Linked DNA regions of Haloferula helveola. The protein of the gene in region 2 binds, or shares a complex with, the protein of the main gene of each other region. Links are inferred from orthologs where the notes say so. Each region holds a gene or a part of one and is shown on either strand. Other genes may lie near its edges.

The links.
Region 1: the proteins of mnmG (region 2) and mnmE are in contact, whole or in part, in a solved structure (PDB 9HIP), measured with the Escherichia coli proteins. The link is inferred for Haloferula helveola from one-to-one orthologs.

What each region holds. Positions count from the first base shown.
Region 1 is NZ_AP024702.1:507,813-511,448, reverse strand. Bases 1-2,826 are described here. They hold mnmE (tRNA uridine-5-carboxymethylaminomethyl(34) synthesis GTPase MnmE), read left to right. Parts: upstream 1-656; coding sequence 657-1,997; downstream 1,998-2,826. Other genes in these bases: HAHE_RS01625 (hypothetical protein), read left to right, coding at 2,781-2,826; HAHE_RS01630 (NAD-dependent deacylase), read left to right, coding at 1,994-2,689; HAHE_RS01640 (hypothetical protein), read left to right, coding at 1-652. Also shown: more of HAHE_RS01625, read left to right, coding at 2,827-3,636. UniProt on the Escherichia coli protein: Exhibits a very high intrinsic GTPase hydrolysis rate. Involved in the addition of a carboxymethylaminomethyl (cmnm) group at the wobble position (U34) of certain tRNAs, forming tRNA-cmnm(5)s(2)U34.
Region 2 is NZ_AP024702.1:2,413,846-2,418,399, forward strand. The notes cover bases 953-3,885. They hold mnmG (tRNA uridine-5-carboxymethylaminomethyl(34) synthesis enzyme MnmG), read right to left. Parts: upstream 3,390-3,885; coding sequence 1,515-3,389; downstream 953-1,514. Other genes in these bases: HAHE_RS08865 (cytidine deaminase), read right to left, coding at 3,549-3,885. In the rest of the region: HAHE_RS08850 (hypothetical protein), read right to left, coding at 1-350; HAHE_RS08855 (thioesterase family protein), read left to right, coding at 493-912; more of HAHE_RS08865, read right to left, coding at 3,886-3,938; HAHE_RS08870 (DUF6580 family putative transport protein), read left to right, coding at 4,019-4,554. UniProt on the Escherichia coli protein: NAD-binding protein involved in the addition of a carboxymethylaminomethyl (cmnm) group at the wobble position (U34) of certain tRNAs, forming tRNA-cmnm(5)s(2)U34.

The DNA.
Region 1 (3,636 bases), 1.9 Mb from region 2 along the record:
GGACACGCCGGCCAGTGCGTTCTCCGTTTTTCCTCTGGCCATGAAGGACCGCGAGCGAGGTATCTTCATGCTCACTTACGACCAGCCGCCGGTCTTCGAGATGACCGAGTTCTTCGCTCCGATCTCGCCACTGGAAGTGCAGTACCGTCTCAAGGAACCGGGTATGCTGCTGTCGGCCGTCGCGCGTTCCTCGAACTTCACCGCCGAGCCGCTCAAGGTGCACGTGCTCTACAAGCGCACGCCGGAGGGTCTTAGAATTGATTGGGAGACCTTTGTGCAGACCAAGTACCGCACGATGAGGGATTTCATCGAGCTGCCGATCGCGGGCCGGAAAGGGGTGTTCCGCGTGATCATCGCGGAGACCGTTCCCGAGAACCGTCAGGTGCCGCCGGGGACACGGACCTATCTGGTCACCGATCCGGCCTATTCGTCGGAAGATTCCGCGAGGGTCAATGTTCCTGTGGACTCCGAGATCGGTCAGGCGCTGTCGATCCTCAACTGGCGAGGCACCCGCGACGGGCATGCGATTTCGAAGACGGCGACGATCGAGTTGCAGTGGAGCGGTGACGAAACGCCCCAGTTGCAAATCAGCCGTTTCCTCTGCTGGGAGTTCCTCGGCGTCGGGGGCGAAGCGGTCAAAGGTTCCCGCTGATATCATGGCGGCGGGTGAAACCATCGCCGCTCTCGCGACCGCGGGTGGTACCGGGGCCGTCGCGTTGATCCGCGTTTCCGGACCCGATGCCGGAGCGGTCGTGTCGAAGGCCTGTGATGAGGACAGACCCTTTCCCGACCGCCGCGCGGTTTTGCGAACGATCCGCACTGCCGACGGTGGTGTGCTCGATCAGGTTCTTGTGACGAGATTCGAAGCTCCCCGGAGTTACACCGGTGAGGAAGTGGTGGAGGTCGCGACCCACGGTGGGCGTCTGGTGACCCGGCGGGTGCTCGAGCGCTTGCTCGAATGTGGCTCCCGTTCGGCGGCTCCTGGTGAGTTCACGGAGCGGGCGTTCCTCAACGGCAAGCTCGACCTCACGCAGGCCGAGGCGGTGATGGACCTGATTTCGGCTCAGAGCGATCTCGCACTGCGCGCCGCCCACGAACAACTCGAAGGGGGAATCGGCAGGCGGACGGACGAGCTGCGTCAGGACCTGATCGGAACGGTGGCCCAGCTCGAGGCATGGATCGATTTTCCCGAAGAGGACATCGACCCGGAGACCGGCGAAGCGTTGGTCGCGCGCATTCGGGCCGTTCGTGAACAGGTCGGCGCGCTGCTGTCGACCGCCGACCAAGGGCGGATCCTGCGGGAGGGTCTGAGGACGGTGATCTGTGGTCGGCCGAATGCCGGGAAGTCGAGTCTGATGAACGCCCTGCTAGGCTCGGACCGGGCGATCGTCAGTGAGACTGCGGGGACCACGCGGGATACGATTGAGGAACTGCTGGTTGTCGATGGAGTTCCGCTGCGCATGATCGACACGGCAGGCTTGCGCGCCGCGGGGGATGTCATCGAGGAGGAGGGAATCCGCCGCACGATGAAAGAGGCAGGCCGGGCCGATCTGCTGCTGATCGTGGTGGATGGCTCGTTGCCTCCAGCCGAGGCGATGCCGGCCGACTTGCCGTCGGTTTCGCGTTCGATCGTGATTCTGAACAAGGCGGACCTCGGCGAGGCAGCGGGATGGGACGTGCCGGATGCCGTGCGGGTTTCCTGTACCGACGGCAGGGGGCTGGAGGATCTGCGTCACCGGATTCGAGAACTGGCCGATCTCGGCGAAGCGGACTGGGGCGAGCACTCGGTCGCGATCAATGCGCGCCATCGTGATTGTCTCACCCGGACCGCGGCATCGCTCGATGCGGCCGAGGGGGCGTTGCTGGAAGGCGCCGACCCCGAGATCACGGCGCTCTCGCTGCGGGAATCGCTCGACTATCTCGGCGAGGTGGCGGGGCGGGTCGATACCGAGGAGATCCTCGGGTCCATTTTCAGCCAGTTCTGCATCGGCAAATGAGGGCAGTGGTGCTGACCGGGGCGGGGATTTCGGCCGAGTCCGGGGTGCCGGTTTTCCGGGGCGACGACGGCTTGTGGGAAGGCCATCGGGTCGAGGATGTGGCCACGCCGGAAGGATTCGCCCGGGATGCCGAGACGGTGCACCGGTTTTACAATGGCCGGCGCGCTCGTGTGCAGGAGGTGGAGCCGAATGCCGCCCACGAGGCGCTTGCCCGTCTTGCCCGGGAATGGTCTGGCGAGCTGACACTGGTCACGCAGAACATCGATGACCTTCACGAGCGTGCCGGATCGCCCGACGTGCTGCACATGCACGGGGAGCTGCTGAAAAGCCGTTGCAACGAATGTGGCGCGGTCAGATCCTGCACCGGAGATTTGTCCAGAGCATCGATCTGCGATGCGTGTGAAGGGATCGACTGCCTGAGACCGCATGTCGTCTGGTTCGGCGAAATGCCTTTCCATCTTCAGGAGATCGAGCGGGCGCTGGATCAGGCCGACTGGTTCGTCTCGATCGGAACCTCGGGCCGGGTGTATCCCGCGGCCGGATTCGTCCGCGTGGCGGCTGCAGCGGGGGCGCGGACCCTTGAGCTGAATCTCGATCCCAGCGAGCAGTCGGGGGTTTTCGACGAATCCCGGCTGGGACGGGCGGGCGAACTGGTTCCCGCGTGGGTGGACGAGCTTCTCGGCGCCGATTGAGACGATCCGAGAGGCGAGCGACGTTTGTCACGTAGAGCCCCCAAGATTCCGGGTTTGCTTTTCGTTCGAAACTCGGGACGCTTTTGACGTGATGAAGCTAGGGAAATACGTGCTGCTCCTCTCAGCGGCCGCCGTGACCGCCGGGGGTGGCGCGGAGGAGAAGGAAAAGGCCAAGGCCGTTTCTTTCGAGGAGCTGGTGCGTGATCTGGGCGACGAGCGCTACCCGGTCCGGGTCCGCGCCAGCCACGAACTCTGGGGGATGGGGGACAAGGTCGAGGCCCTGCTCCGGGAGGCTGCCGCCAGTGCCGATCCCGAGGTCGCGATCCGCGCCCAGGAACTGCTTCGAAAGATCCAGCTCGGAATTCTGCCCGACAGTCCGCCGGAAGTCGTCTCCCTGGTCGTCCGCTACGACTCGGCGTCGGCGCTCGAGCGGGAGAAGATCATCCGCGCGCTCAAGGGACTCCGGGCCTGGCGGCAGGTGCTCAAGATTCACGAGCTCGAGAAGGACCCTGATACGCTCCGACGCATCGCCTCGGAGATGGAGGGTGTTTCGGTCGAGGCGGCCCGCGAGGTGCTGACGGGGGACGAACCCGACTTTGACGAGGCCAAGGCCCTGCTTGAGATGGGCCGGCCCGAACCGCGGCAGTTGATGTCGCTGGCGGATTTCCATCGGGTCCGCGGCACGCTCGATGCCGAACTGGAGCGCGCCCGGAAGCTCGAGGGACAGGCCGGTCACCTGTGGCGCTACGCCTTGCTTTCCGCCAAGGGGGAGTTTGAGGAAGCGGCGGGCGAAGCCGAAGCGGCGGGTGACCTCAGGACGGCGGCCCGGTTGCGTTTGCTCGCCGGCAATCCGATCAGCTGGGTCCAGCAGGCGCCGGTTCCCCGCGGTGAGATTCCGCCGGACTCGATCGATGCCTACCGAAAATCGGTTGAGGGACTTTGGAACG
Region 2 (4,554 bases):
TTCCAGGCCCGGGTCCGCGCCATCTTGACGTCGTCCATCGATGGAGCATCGATCGGCTCACCCTTCGCAAGCGCCGCCACGACCTTGCCGGCCTGCGTGTTCGAAGGATCGAGCGCGGCCGCCAAGGCCAGCATCTGAGCCCGCGTGCGGGCCTTCGCGGGATCCTCGGAGTTCGAATGCGCCGCGAGACTTACCAGTTGCGACGACAGGCTCGTCATGGTCGCCACATCGACCGGCAGCTTGTCGCGGCGGAATGGCACCGGACCTTCCGCCGGCGGAACGAACGCCCCGAAGCCCGTGCCAACCAGTGCCAGCCCAATCCACAGCAGCCGTTCCATCGATCGGATCATGCTTCCCGATACGAGCCGCGACAAGCGGGGTTTGCAGCACTGTCAGGCTGGAAAGCACTTTTCTAACAGGGACGAAGGCCGCGGGCAGCGGCTGCGGCATTGGCCATTGATCCGCCCGGGTTCTCATCCGAGCATCACGCGCATGAGCGAACCGGTCGAGGTCACCACGCGGGAAGAGGTCATGTTCTTCGACACCGACTGCGGTCAGGTGGTGCACAACATCGCCTACCTGCGGATGATCGAAACCTGCCGCACGCGGCTGGCCGCCAAGATGGGCATGGACCTCGTCACCATGTCGAAGACGCAGCTGTTCCCGGTCGTGACCCGCACCGAGATCGACTACCGGCGACCTGCGAAACTCGGCGACTGGCTCCAAATCCACGGCAAGCTCGGTCAGGTCCAGCGGGCGCGTTTCTGGTGTGAGTTCGAGCTCCGCCGGGAAAGCGGTGATGACCTCCTGATCACCTGCCGTCAGGCCCTTGCTCTTGTTCAAATGCCTGAAGGTAAGCCAGTTAGGCTACCCAAGGAGTGGCTCTCGCTGGCTGGTGACGCAGAAAGTTGAACCGCCAAGACGCCAAGGCGCAAAGGATTCCATTCACAAGAATCAGACAGGTCTGTCTGCTTCGTTTGCGTGGTCACGCAACCGGGCTCAACCCGGTCTCATCCGAGTGGCTGATTGAGCCTCGCGACGGACTTCTTCCTTCGCCCCCAGAGCCCGATCAAGACGAGCCAGGCTGACAGGTAGGCGACACCTACAAACCAGAACGCGATGCTCACGGTGCAGCCATCACTGGTCGAGCCGTAGGACTTTGATCGCCACGTGATAGGCGACCGACCGGACGTTTGGTTCGTGACTGAGGGTGCGTGGAGTAAACCTTCGCGCAGCCTGATTCCTGTCCAGTGCGGGGGGCTCGAAAACGGCCGCTGGTGAATCACGATGCAATGCTGCCGGATGCCTATCAATGTCTGAAACTTGGGGGCCTCGATGGAGAGACACTTCCAAGCATTCGGAACGAAAAAGTGTAGCCAGGCAAGGAACACGAAACCAAGGAATCCCAGCCATAGCAGGCACGATCGAAACCATGGTCCACCACCGGCAGCTTCCTGAACTTCATCCAAGCTTTGCGTCTTGGCGTCTTGGCGGTTCCGCTTCATCCCCGCAAATCACTCCGGGGAAACCGGACGACTGCTTTTCTCCAACCACACTGCCAGCACCGCCACATCGGCGGGGGTGATGCCGGGGATGCGTCCCGCTTGGCCCAAGGTCGCCGGCTGAAGATCGGCGAAACGTTGGCGCGCCTCCGTCTTCAGACCGCGGATGGAAGTGTAGTCGATACCCGTCGGGATCCGCTTGCTTTCCTGACGCGACATCTTCGCGACCTGCTGCTGCTGCCGCTCGAGGTGGCCCTCGTACTTCAGCTCGGTCTCGATCAGCGGCCAAAGTTCCACATGGAACATTTCGCGGATTTCGGACGGGAGCTGGGACCATTCGTTGGCGCCGCGACGGAACCAGTGATCGAGTTTGATGCCCTCATGGTTCTGCTTGCGCGCCCAGTCCATGGCTCGGTCGAGCTCGGTCTGACGGTGGGCAGCCCGCTCGACCCGCTCGCCGCTTGCGAGTCCGAACTCGGCAGCCAGTGGCGTGAGGCGGAGGTCCGCATTGTCCTGCCGGAGCAGCAGGCGGAATTCGGCGCGGCTGGTGAACATCCGGTAGGGCTCGGTGCAGCCCTTGGTCACGAGGTCGTCGATCATCACCCCGAGGTAGGCTTGGTCGCGACGTAGCACCAGCGGGTCGCTACCCAGTACCTTGAGCGCGGCGTTCGCCCCGGCAAGCAGACCTTGGCCCGCGGCTTCCTCGTAGCCGGAGGTGCCATTGATCTGGCCGGCAAAGTACAGCCCCTCGACCTGCTTCGTTTCCAAGGTCGGGTGAAGCTGGGTCGGCGGACAGTAATCATACTCGACCGCGTAGCCCGGCCGGAGGATCTCACAGTTCTCCAGTCCTTCGATGCTGCGCAGGAAGTCGAGCTGGACTTCGTAGGGGAGGGAGGTCGAGACGCCATTGACGTAGTACTCGTGACTGTGGCGGCCCTCCGGCTCCAGGAAAACCTGATGGCGGTCCTTCTCCGCAAAGCGCACCACCTTGTCCTCGATCGACGGGCAGTAGCGGGGGCCGACGCCCTCGATCACCCCGCAGTACATCGGGGACTGGTCCAGATTCCCGCGGATCACGTCGTGGGTCGCCGGGTTGGTGTAGGTGATCCAGCAGGGCAATTGTTCCATGTGGAACATCGGATCACCCCATGAGTTCAGCGTGAAGATATCGTCGGGCCCCCGACGCAGCATATCCGCCATGAATGAGAACCGGGGAGGCGGGGTGTCACCATCCTGAGGCTCGCACTTGGAGAAATCGAGCGAACGTCCGTGGAGTCGGCAGGGGGTTCCGGTCTTGAAACGTTCCACGTGGAACCCTAGCGACTTGAGGGAGTCGGAAACGGTTGAGATCGCGTCGCCCATCCGGCCACCTTTCTCGTTCTTCAGACCGACGTGCATCAGCCCTCTCATGAAGGTCCCGGCGGAGAGCACCACACTTGATGCGGTGATCTCCATCCCCAGCGAAGTGCGGATTCCGGTGATGCGGCCGTTCTCGACCACCAGCTCGGCCACATTGCCCTGATGCAGCTCGATGCCCTCGGTGCTCTCCACCAGCCACTTCATCCGGAACTGGTAGGCTTTCTTGTCGCACTGCGTTCGCGGTGCCCGGACGGAGGGACCCTTGGAGGCATTCAGCATTCGGGCCTGGATCCCGGTCGCGTCGGTGTTGAGGCCCATCGCCCCACCCAAGGCGTCGATCTCCCGCACCATGTGACCCTTCGCCAATCCACCGATCGCCGGATTGCAGGACATCTGGCCGATGGTATCGAGATTCTGGGTGAGCATCGCGACCCGACAGCCCAGCCGAGCCGCGGCAAGCGCCGCCTCAATGCCGGCATGGCCGGCACCGATCACCAGAACGTCGTAGGCGGTAGGGTAGCGAAACATCGGGGCGCGCGAAGCTAGCAGGCGATTTGCCGGACACAAGACAAGGTAGGGCGGACCGCCCTCGGTCCGCCGCCAAGCCCCCAAAAGGCCCTCCTCCAATCAAACCGGCGCGGCTGAGCTGGGGAGCTCAGCCCTACCTCTGTTCCACGTGGAACACTTTCAATCCCGGTCGAGGATCCCCGTGCTTGCCCGGGGCAGCAATTCACTCAGCCGGAAGTGCTCCGCTCCGTTCTTCCCGACCAGCAGGAGCTCCGGATCTCCGAATTCGGCCAGCACCTGACGGCAGGCGCCACAGGGGGAGATCGGTTTTTCGGTATCGGCCAGCACGACCGCGGCCACGATCTCCCGGACGCCGGCGGCCACGGCCGAACCCATCGCGACCCGCTCGGCGCATTGGGTCAGTCCATAGGAGAGATTCTCAACGTTGCATCCGGTGAAAATCTCGCCACCGGCTCCGACCAGCACCGCTCCGACCTGAAAACCCGAGTAGGGAGCGTAGGCTCGCTCCCGAGCTTCCCAGGCCAACTTGGTCAACGCTTCCCAGTCCATAGGCCCTGCATGCCTTGCCACGCCTTGATTGGCAACATTTTCGGCTCGCCCGTCGCAGCGTCATGGGGCAGGGAAGGGGCATGCGCGCTTCGTGGATTGCCGGACTCCTTCTGGTCGGCCTGCTGATTGCCTTCCGGGTCATCAGTGCCGCCGGTTTCCTGCCCAACTTTTCGCCCCTGCCAGCCCTCTTCCTCTGCAGCATCATCTTCTTCCGCGGCACCCGCGCCTGGCTGCTTCCGGTTCTCGCCTGGGTCGTCACCGACCCGCTGGTCAGCATCATCCAAGGCTACCCGGTGATCGGTCCCCACCACGTCGGGATCGCGGTCGGTCTGCTCGCCTCGGTCCTGCTCGGCCTCGCGCTCCGCCGCCGCCCGAGCAATGCCAATGTCTTGTTGGGCTCGATGGGCGCCGCCTTCCTCTTCTATTTCGTCACCAACCTGCTCTCCTTCCTCGGCGATCCGCTCTACGCCAAGAACGTCACCGGCTTCATCCAGTCGCAATGGACCGGACCGCAGGGCTTCCCGCCGACCTGGATCTTCCTCCGCAACCTCGCTGCGGCGAACCTCCTCTTCACCGGTCTTTTCCTCGCCGCCCGGCCCGCCTGGTGCTCGATCAC